3 regions of the Lysinibacillus sp. FW301-JW8 genome follow, and region 3 is predicted to be linked to each of the others. Evidence: riboswitches for the same ligand, from Rfam matches in the RefSeq annotation. Region 3 holds a riboswitch; each other region holds the start of a gene.
What was found. A riboswitch is a leader RNA that binds a small molecule or an ion and turns the genes downstream of it on or off. The one in region 3 is predicted to bind cobalamin.
Positions count from the first base shown of each region.

Region 1 (3,288 bases), on a different contig from region 3:
TGCAGTAATAACACCAATCGGTAGCTCCCTTGGCATAATAATTGTTCGTGCGATTAAGTCACAAATAATAAGCAATGTAGCGCCATTTAAAAATGATAATGGTAATAAATGACGATGGTCTGAGCCCCAAATCATCCTTGTCATATGTGGTACAACTAATCCAACGAAACCAATCGTTCCTGAAACAGCTACTGCTGCTCCTGTCAGCATGGATCCACCTACTAAAATTAAATACTTACTCCGCTTCACATTAACACCTAAGTGCTTTGCACGTTCTTCCCCATATAGCAGTACATTTAATTCCCTTCTTTGTGTCCAAAGCATTAATGAACCTACTATTACAAATGGGATAATCATTTGCACGAAAGGCCAGCCGCGCATGGATACTGAACCAAGCAGCCACCCTATCACTTGCCGCAGCTCCTCACCAGATAAGGCAATCATTAGAGAAATAAGTGAGCCTAAAAATGAGCTAAAGATGACCCCAGTTAAAATCAGCGTTTCCATTTTCAATGAACGATCTACTATTCTTGCAAAGCTCATGACTGCTACCATCGTTAACACTGCTCCAAGCATACTGAAGGTTGGCAATGCATAGAGTCCAACTACTGGAATTGATATGCCAAAAAATATTGTCATTACGGCTCCAACTGATGCACCTGAAGAAACACCTAATGTATAAGGGTCTGCTAAAGGGTTTTTTAACAAGCCCTGAAAAGCAGCTCCTGCAATGGCAAGTGACGCACCCACAAGCCCTGCTAGGAAAACTCGTGGCAGGCGTATTTTCCAAAAAATATTGGCAGCCGTTTCATCAGCTGCTTTATTCCACAATACCTCTAGCGGAATATGAACAGAGCCTATTGCTACGCCGCACCAGATGCTGATGATAAGAAGCGTTATGGCGGTTACATAGGCTGCAACTATTTTACTCACTCAAATGCCTCGGGGTAGATAGCTTTCGCTAATTCTTCAAGTCCCTCTCCTAAACGAGGTCCTTGACGACTTGTTGTACTCTCATCTACCTGAACAATGGCTTTATTTTTCACAGCATTAATTGTGTCAAAGCCAGCACGCTGTGGTAGCTTTGTTAAAATATCAGGTACATAATGATATGTCACCACGATGACATCTGGATTTTTTGCAATAATTTGTTCGGAACTGATTTCATACCAGCCTGCTGTATCTGCTGCAACATTTTCGGCATGAATCATATTTAATATTTCATTCATAAATGTATCTTTACCAGCTGTAAATATTTGTGGCTCATCAGATGCTTCTACAAAGACTTTCTTTGGCTTTACATCCTCGAGTTTTGCTAGAACCTCTTCTACTTTTGCCTTCATATCTTTAATAATTTTTTCGGCCTCAGGTAATTTCCCAGTTGCACGACCTAGTTGTTCAATTGTTGTATATGTCTCATTAAAGTCCTTCGCATCTTTTACAACAAAAACCTTTAAACCGGCAGATTCAAGCTGTTCAATGGCCCCTGCCGAAAGTGTCATACTCGATTCATGAGCAAACACAATATCTGGATTTAAGGCAATAATTTGCTCATTATTATATTCCATGCCGCCAACTTTTTGCTTTTCAGCTGCCTCTGCAGGATAATCATCATTATCGGTAACACCAATTATTTCATTGTTTAAGCCAAGAGCAAATAAAATCTCTGTGTTACTTGGAATAAGAGAGACTATTTTCTCAGGGGGTGCTTCCAGCGTAATATCCTTGCCAACAGCATCCGTTATCGTCATTGGGAATGTTGCTTTGTCTACCTGTGATGTTTCTTGCTGCTCAGAAGATGCGGGCTTTTCATTTTTTGCCCCTTCCCCACAGGCCACAAGTAAGCCAATTGCCAAAAATGCGGCCAATCCTAATTTCCAAAATTTCTTCATGTGAATCCTCCTAGTTTATCGGTGCCTATATTGTAACAACTTATTTTGCTGATGGATCGGTAATCGACAAACTTTGTAAGTTTATCGCCCACTTTTTCTAATCAAAACAAATACCCCTCATTCAAAGTGAGGGGTAATAGTGCACAAAAATACGCAAAATCCACCACCCTATCCTCGTAGGTTGAAAAGTGTTTCTATAAAGGCAGGTCTCCTGGCTTGTGCTACATACGTTTTTTCAAGCCTTCCCGAAAAACTTTCAGTGGCGTACATTGAAAAAACTAGCACATACAGTGGCGGGACCGCATCGGAATATCACCGATTTCCCTTTTCACTTTACATAAGTAAAGAACCTTTATAATATTCAGTTGATTTTATTATACATGAAAACAAAAGAAGTCGCCTACCAATCTAGACGACTTCCCCTTTATTAAATGATATCTGTAAAATACTGGACTGTTTTCATCGGTGCCCCTAGTTCTCTTAATGCCCATGTATGCTCTAAATAAATATCTGCCAGCTTTTCATATTTCCCCCCGAATCTGTGTGCCCATTCAACTGCTACAACACTTTCATACATATGCGCCATTTTTTCTGCTACCGCTTTTGCCTCAAATGTTTTCGTTGCTTCATCCAAAGAGCTAAATGTATGCAATGTCGATTTCAAATGCACTAATTGTTCCATTACTAATTGGACTAGAGGGCTGTCAGCTAACTTAGCTAAGCGCTCCTCCATAACACGTACAAACAACTCATGGGCTTGGAATTTATCTACTAAACGAATCAGCTCCAATGCCAGTATATTGGCAGTTCCTTCCCACACCGTAAGCACCTGTGCATCTCTTAGTAAGCGAGGTGTTACAAAGTCTTCAATATAGCCATTTCCACCATGTAATTCAATCACTTCACTCGCATATTTCACCGCTTGCTCGGCTGTTTCCTTTTTCATAATGGCAATATTTAAACGATTCATGATCATATCCTCATGATTGCCCTGACCACTTGTCACTTTATCATATAGCTGAATAAGATCAAAAACTGTTGTTACTTCTACATGAAGCTTTGCCGCTAATTTTCCTAGTGTATCCTGAATCATTGGGTATTGCGTTAAAGGCTTACCAAAGGCATAACGATTTGTCACATAATGCTTTGCCTCTAAAAAGCCGCGTCGCATAATACCTATAGAAGCTACAGCATTGCAAATTCTTGATAGATTAAGTGCCTCTAGCATATAATAAATCCCTTTATTGGGCTCACCTACAATATAGCCAAGTGCACCCTCAAATTCTACTTCACCAGAGGGTACTGCCTTCACACCGAGCTTATCCTTTAAACGGCGAATACGAAGATTATTCACAGTACCATCCTCCGCTCGCCAAGGAACTGCAAATAATGTTAG
Region 1 covers NZ_JBYTBB010000022.1:51,106-54,393, reverse strand. Annotated here, with positions in the region: gene AC3WOM_RS11235 (FecCD family ABC transporter permease) at 1-933, opposite strand, end outside; gene AC3WOM_RS11230 (ABC transporter substrate-binding protein) at 930-1,892, opposite strand; cobalamin riboswitch at 2,077-2,261, opposite strand; gene AC3WOM_RS11225 (acyl-CoA dehydrogenase family protein) at 2,320-3,288, opposite strand, start outside.
Region 1: another riboswitch for cobalamin. It lies ahead of AC3WOM_RS11230 (ABC transporter substrate-binding protein); the one in region 3 lies ahead of AC3WOM_RS04750 (hypothetical protein).

Region 2 (3,288 bases), on a different contig from region 3:
GGTACACGAGGACTATGAATATCATATACACCTAAACCAATGCCTTTTTCATACGGATTGACTTTTAGTGAAGAAATCAGCTCACCGTGGCTACGTGATGTTTCAATTGAAATAACATCCGCGTCCAATGCACTAATTGGTTCGATAAAATCATTAAATTCACAGTAGCACATATGAGTATGAATTTGCGTTTCATTCCTCACACTAGATGTGGCAAGTTTAAAGGCATTTACTGTCCATTCCAAATACGCTCCCCAATTTTCTTTACGAAGCGGCAGTCCCTCTCGTAAGGCCGGCTCGTCAACCTGAATAATGGAAATTCCTGCAGCTTCTAATGCCTCTACTTCCTGTCGAAGGGCCATGGCAATCTGATAGGTTACATCTTTTCTTGAAATATCATCACGCACAAAGGACCAGTTTAAAATTGTTACAGGACCTGTAAGCATTCCTTTAACATAGCGCTTTGTTAAATTCTGTGCATAGGCTGTTTCTGTCACAGTCATTGGTAGTTCCCATGCTACGTCGCCATAAATAATAGGTGGCTTCACACAACGAGAACCGTACGAAACAACCCAAGCCTTTTCTGTAAAAGCAAAGCCCGTTAGTTTTTCGCCAAAATATTCGACCATATCTGTTCGCTCAAATTCACCATGCACAAGAACATCTATATCTAATTCCTCTTGAATAGCAATCCAGCGCTTTGTTTCCTTTTCAACAAATGTATTATACTCATCATTTGTAAGCTGCTTCTTACGCCACGCCTGACGTGTACGTTTAACTTCATCAGATTGTGGAAAGCTTCCAATAGTCGTCGTTGGAAATAGTGGTAATTGTAATGCTTGCTGTTGAATTGTTTGTCTTGTTTTAAAATTACTGTGGCGTTCAAAGTCTTGTGTCGATACCTCTTGAATTGCCTGTTGAATCGCTTTATTTTGACGAATTTGATGGTTTTTTAATGCCTCAATAGCCTTCATGCTGTCTGATAGCTTATGATTTGCTGCACCATTTGTGTCTTGAATATAACTAGTCACTTCAACCAATTCCACTATTTTTTCATCTGCAAAGGCAAGTGCATTGTGAAGGACAGGATCAAGCTTGGTTTCTAGAGCAGTAGTGATCGGCACATGCTGTAAGTTACAGGAAGTCTGAATCCAAATGTCTTTTGATTTACTTAATTGTTCAATTGCTTTTATAGTGGCACCCACTTCTGCTAGATTTGCACGCCAAATATCTCGACCGTTAATAATACCAATGGCTAATACTTTATCCTGTGGGAAACCGTATTGACGAAGTGCCTCCATATTTTTGTGATAGCCATGCACAAAGTCTAAGCCAATCCCTTGTACAGGAAGAGTCACCAATGATTCATATGCTGACAAGGATTCAAAATATGTTTGTAGCATAATTTTCGCTTCCGGTACTGATGCAGCTAGCTGTGTATATATTTCTTGGACAAGCTTGATCTCTGCGTCATCTAAAGTTGTTATAAGTGCTGGCTCTTCTATTTGAATCCAATTAGCTCCAGCAACCACTAACTCCTTTAACACCTGCGTATAAAGTGGTATTAAGTCTAAAATGAAGGCTACCTGAGAAAGTTTGTCATAGCCTTTTGTCAGCTTACAAAATGTATAAGGACCAATTAATGTCGGCTTTGCTGTTATACCAAACGCTTCCTTCGCCTCTAAAAAATCAGCAACTATTTTATTCTCTGTTAATTGTAAAGGTTGTCCCTCATATTCTGGCACAATGTAGTGATAGTTCGTATTAAACCATTTTGTCATTTCACTAGCCACTGCCTGTTTATTGCCACGAGCTATGCCGTAGTATGTTTGTAAATCGACCTTTCCGCCTTGCCATTGAAAGCGTTTGGGAACCAATCCGAACATGATAGCAGTATCCAGCATTCTGTCATACAATGTGAAATCTCCGACTGTTATAACATCTAGCCCCAGTTGAAGTTGCTTTTCAATACGTGCTAATCGTATATCCTTCAGCTGCTGCAGAAACGCTTCCTCTGTCAATTCCTTTTTCCAAAATAATTCTAATGCCTTTTTCCATTCTCGATCCTCTCCAATATATGGATAGCCAATTGCTGTACTTGTATACGTCATGTTACTCTCTCCTTAATTCGTAAAATAAAAAAAGCCATTTCCCGTTATTGGAAAATGGCTGACATTGTTTATCAAACATACAGAAATAATACGATTTATTTTAAAATCGTAGGATTCATTGTCGCACAGTGCCGATTGGTCACATTTCACCGCCTATTTCCACGTAGGTATTTGGTGTGTACTAGACATTGGCAGGTCTCCTGGCTTCTCATCAACACGCCTCACAGCCTTCCCAGTTTCCCAGTGGTATTTGTGATTTGCTCCGAATTACAGTTGCGGGACAGCGTCGGATTTGCACCGACTTCCCTTTTAAGCCAAATTCTCATTTGGCACCAACTCTTACACAGTATTCAATTATGCTCTTACTATAACATATATTTTTCTGAAAAGTAGCATTATTTTCAGATTTTTTTGATTCTATCCTCTAATGTTGTAGTTCTATCCGTGATCTTGGCTGATCTATCCTTCACATTTAAGGTTCTATCCACTTGTCAATCCATATATTTTTTGGTATTATTCGGTAATCGCGTGGAAATCATTCCACAATCATAACGCTAGTTTGCAATTGACTGTTCTCTATATGGTACTGTCAATCGATTCTAAATTAAAACAATTACATCCTATTGAAACATTTGTAATGAAACTGTAAATTCCGGCGATGAAGCCTTTTATATCAAGCAATTAGGTCAATTTCCAGCAACTCGTGGTAACATTTACCTCGAAGAAGCCTTACTTTTTCATGCTACGATTAATTCCAATGGCGAGCCAAAATAGGATTAATCCTAGCATTGACTTTAGGAGGTAACTAACAACATGAACAAACGTAAACGATTTTTAAGCACAACATTAGCATTGTCAATAGGTTTTACCACATTAGGAATGGTACAGCCAGCTATTCAGCCAATAGAGGTAGAAGCTGCAACTATTAATAATTTCAACAATCAACAGGCTGTTGCCGCAAAGGCAGAGCAACTAATTCAAACTGGTAAAAGTTTAATTGGAAAGGCAACATACAGCAATACGGTATACAAGCCTACATATCCATATAAATTTTCCTGCGCTTCATTTTTGATGTACATTTTCGAGAAAAATGGTGTTGATCTTGCAACGTACAATGAAGATTATATGATGAAGCAAGGAACATATGTAGCTAAAAATCAACTACAAAAAGGTGATT
Region 2 covers NZ_JBYTBB010000034.1:5,659-8,946, forward strand. Annotated here, with positions in the region: gene metE (5-methyltetrahydropteroyltriglutamate--homocysteine S-methyltransferase) at 1-2,111, opposite strand, end outside; cobalamin riboswitch at 2,285-2,463, opposite strand; gene AC3WOM_RS14475 (NlpC/P60 family protein) at 2,925-3,288, shown strand, end outside.
Region 2: another riboswitch for cobalamin. It lies ahead of metE (5-methyltetrahydropteroyltriglutamate--homocysteine S-methyltransferase); the one in region 3 lies ahead of AC3WOM_RS04750 (hypothetical protein).

Region 3 (3,288 bases):
ATAAGTCACCTAAGCAATATGATAATTCATCCAATCCAAATATGATTGCTAAGATATTAGCGAGAGAAATTAAAAATGAAACAGGTCATACCGTTAAAAGTTTCATTAGGTTAGTGGAAATCCCAGTGGTAAGTAAAAAGATATATCAGGTTGGTGACATTAAAGTTAGAAATGGGGTAAGTCTGGGTGAAATGGTTTATAAATTTCCAATAACTGAAGAAGAATTAAAAGAAGCAGAGGAAAATAGAAAGAATTTAGAAGAAGTATTAGCAAATATGTTCCTTTACTATTATAAGTGGAAAAAAGATAATAAAATAGAGGATTAATTAAGTAGGGGGTACTTTTGAGTACGCTCTTTTTTTTTGTGTAAATCCGTTATTGTTATACTATGTAATTATGGTAAAATAATACTATAGAACATTAATTTGGGGGATGACTTAATAAATAGTGGTAATATCAAATAGTATTATTGTTAGTGTTTGGATATATTGGGTTTGCTAATTTATTTGATAAAAATAAACAAAATAGTAAACAGAAAGTAGAACTAAAGAAAGAAGATTTAAAAATTTTTAAGAACGAACCTCGAAATTCGGGGTTAGTGGAATGTGGCATTAGTTGCTCTTTTACTAATGTTTTTAACATAGGGGGAAGATAAGGTGGAAAAGAAACAAAAATCCAATAAATCAGTATTCATAATTGCTTGTATATTGCTTCCATTTATAATAATAGGATTATATGATAAATATAAAGATATAAAAGCAGAGAAACATAGCGAATATTTAGCATCATTAAATGACGAAGAAAGACTAGTATATTGTATACAAGAATATGAAAAAAATTATAATACTTATAGCGATTGTACAAAAGAAGCTGGATGGTCAATGGTTGGAGACTATCCAATCTACCTAGTTGATGAATATACTGAAGAAAAAAACAAAACTCATATAGGTAATTGGAGTTACAATGAATATTTCTCCAATGAAGAATTGAAAAAAATAAAACGTGTGTATAGTGATTCTTTAGAATTAAAACATGAAAATTTGATTAACGGTAATTATTCCACTGAATCATTAAACTTTCATATAGAAGAATTAAGTATAGGAAGATTATTATCTATTAAAAAAGAGTTACTCAATCCAGATTTAGAGAACCGACTTTATACAGATGACATATTAGCAGCCATCCAAGAAGTTGAAGAAAAAAGACAAGTTGAACATGAAAAATGGGAAAAAGAGCGTTTTGAAAAAGAAGTGTACCAGTATATGAAGGATGCTTATAATCAAATTACCAACTTCGGTGATAATTATGTTCCTGAAATACACGATCCACAAGTCGCTGAATTAGCAAGTAAGCAGTTTGGAATATCGACTAGTGAAGCAGGTAGTATCTATGTGAAAATGGAGATGAATAGCTATTAGAATTTGAGGGATAATTCCCCTCTTTTTTTTATTTGCAGTTTTTCATTTTGACAATAAATAGAATACATATTACAATTTAGTTTGATAGTTAGTAAGGAATAGCTACTCTACTATTTCTGACATCTTTAAAACGACTAAATTAACAACTGAATAGCGTGTAATAATAGGTGTAAATTGCGTGCAATTTGCTGAAAAGGGAAGTCGGTGCAATTCCGACACTGTCCCGCAACTGTAAATGTGAGCGACTTTTCAAATACCACTGTTTTCAACGGGAAGGGGAAAAGAAGCGATGACCATGAGTCAGGATACCTGCCTATTATGAGTACACACCATAACCCTACGAGGAATAGGAGGTGGCATGTTGACAAAACAGAATGCTCTGTTTGTCACAGTACGTCAAACGCCCAAATTAAATAAAGGTATGTGGATAAATTCCCATACATTTAGATTTGGGTACTGTTTGACCTTTTGTGATGAACGATAACAATAAATTGAAGGATTTCCTCGAATTGAAGGAAATCCTTTTTTTACTGATAACTTCCGTTTTGAAAATATGTACGAAAAGAGGATGCACATATGACGAATATTCATGTATGGCCAGCACAGGAAATGCACTTTGAGGATATGAAAATTTGTAAGCAACCACGCACTGAAGTTGCCAAGCAAGCAAAGACAAGAATGGTTGTGGAATCTCTTATTGATCAATTACTTGCAACCAGTCTTATAAGTAATCAGCGACTATTTGAACAAATTTTATATAACAAGGATATTATTTGGATTCAAAATGAAGAATATAATGGACATCTTTTCGCAAAGGCAGAGATAACAGAAAACCTGAAAACGAAAACAAATAGCTTTAAGATGTATATGCCCACGAATCCAATTGTGTATGAGGTAGATGGTGAACTTTATCATTTGATTACACGTATCGATTCAACCCGTGCCAAACCAAATCTAGAACGCCTTTCTATAGAGCCTAAGCCTATATTAAGTGCTGCTCGTGTCAATGATTTATTGTGCTCGATTGTTATGCGCTTTTATGAAACTTATTTGGACGATTTATCACGAATCGCTCAGGATAACAAACTTATTAGTTTTGTAGAGCGTGAGTATAGGCATTTTTTACAGGCTGTGAAGGAACTAAATGATTATCATTTAAACTGGCATCCGCGTGGTAATGGTCATGAGCTGTTGCTGCAATTAATTGATAATTTGCAACTTTTGAAAAGTCGGCCAGGCAAAGTGTTGACAAATTTTTCTGATTCACATAGCTATGCTGTTGTAGAACCTTCTTATAGTCTTTTTAAAGAAACAAGGCAAACTGTACGAGCTTTATAGGAAAAAGGAGCTACTTAAATCCAAGAGGAAACGGCTCAAGTTCAGGAGCAAACCGCTCCGGCCCACCCAAGAACAGCTCGGGTTCAAGCGAAAACTGCTCCGGTTCACCCAAGAATAGCTCATGTTCAAGAGGGATCCGCTCAGGTCAACCCAAATATAGCTCGGGTTCAAGAGCAAACTGCTCCGATCAGTCAAAGAACAGCTCGGGTTCAAGCAAAAACTGCTCTGGTCAGCTCAAGAAAAGCTCGGATACAAGAGCAATACGCTCCGACCAGCCAAAGAACAGCTAGGGTCCAAGTGCAAACCGCTCATATTAGTCAATATCTTCTCAATGAAGAAACAATTAATAGAATCTCAGTACAGAAACAGGACATGGTATCAATTCCACATGTCCTGTTTCTACTTTTCTAAATTATTTGATACAATGCATTGCTGCTTGTGCCTCATGCCATGGAACGGAATAGCCTTTCCCCTTTGCACAAAAAATGCTGGCGGAAGTATATTCAGGGTCGGCATTTTTATCGTAGCCGAC
Region 3 covers NZ_JBYTBB010000007.1:55,174-58,461, forward strand. Annotated here, with positions in the region: gene AC3WOM_RS04740 (hypothetical protein) at 1-326, shown strand, start outside; gene AC3WOM_RS04745 (hypothetical protein) at 657-1,418, shown strand; cobalamin riboswitch at 1,567-1,749, shown strand; gene AC3WOM_RS04750 (hypothetical protein) at 1,995-2,756, shown strand; gene AC3WOM_RS04755 (GTP-binding protein) at 3,169-3,288, opposite strand, start outside.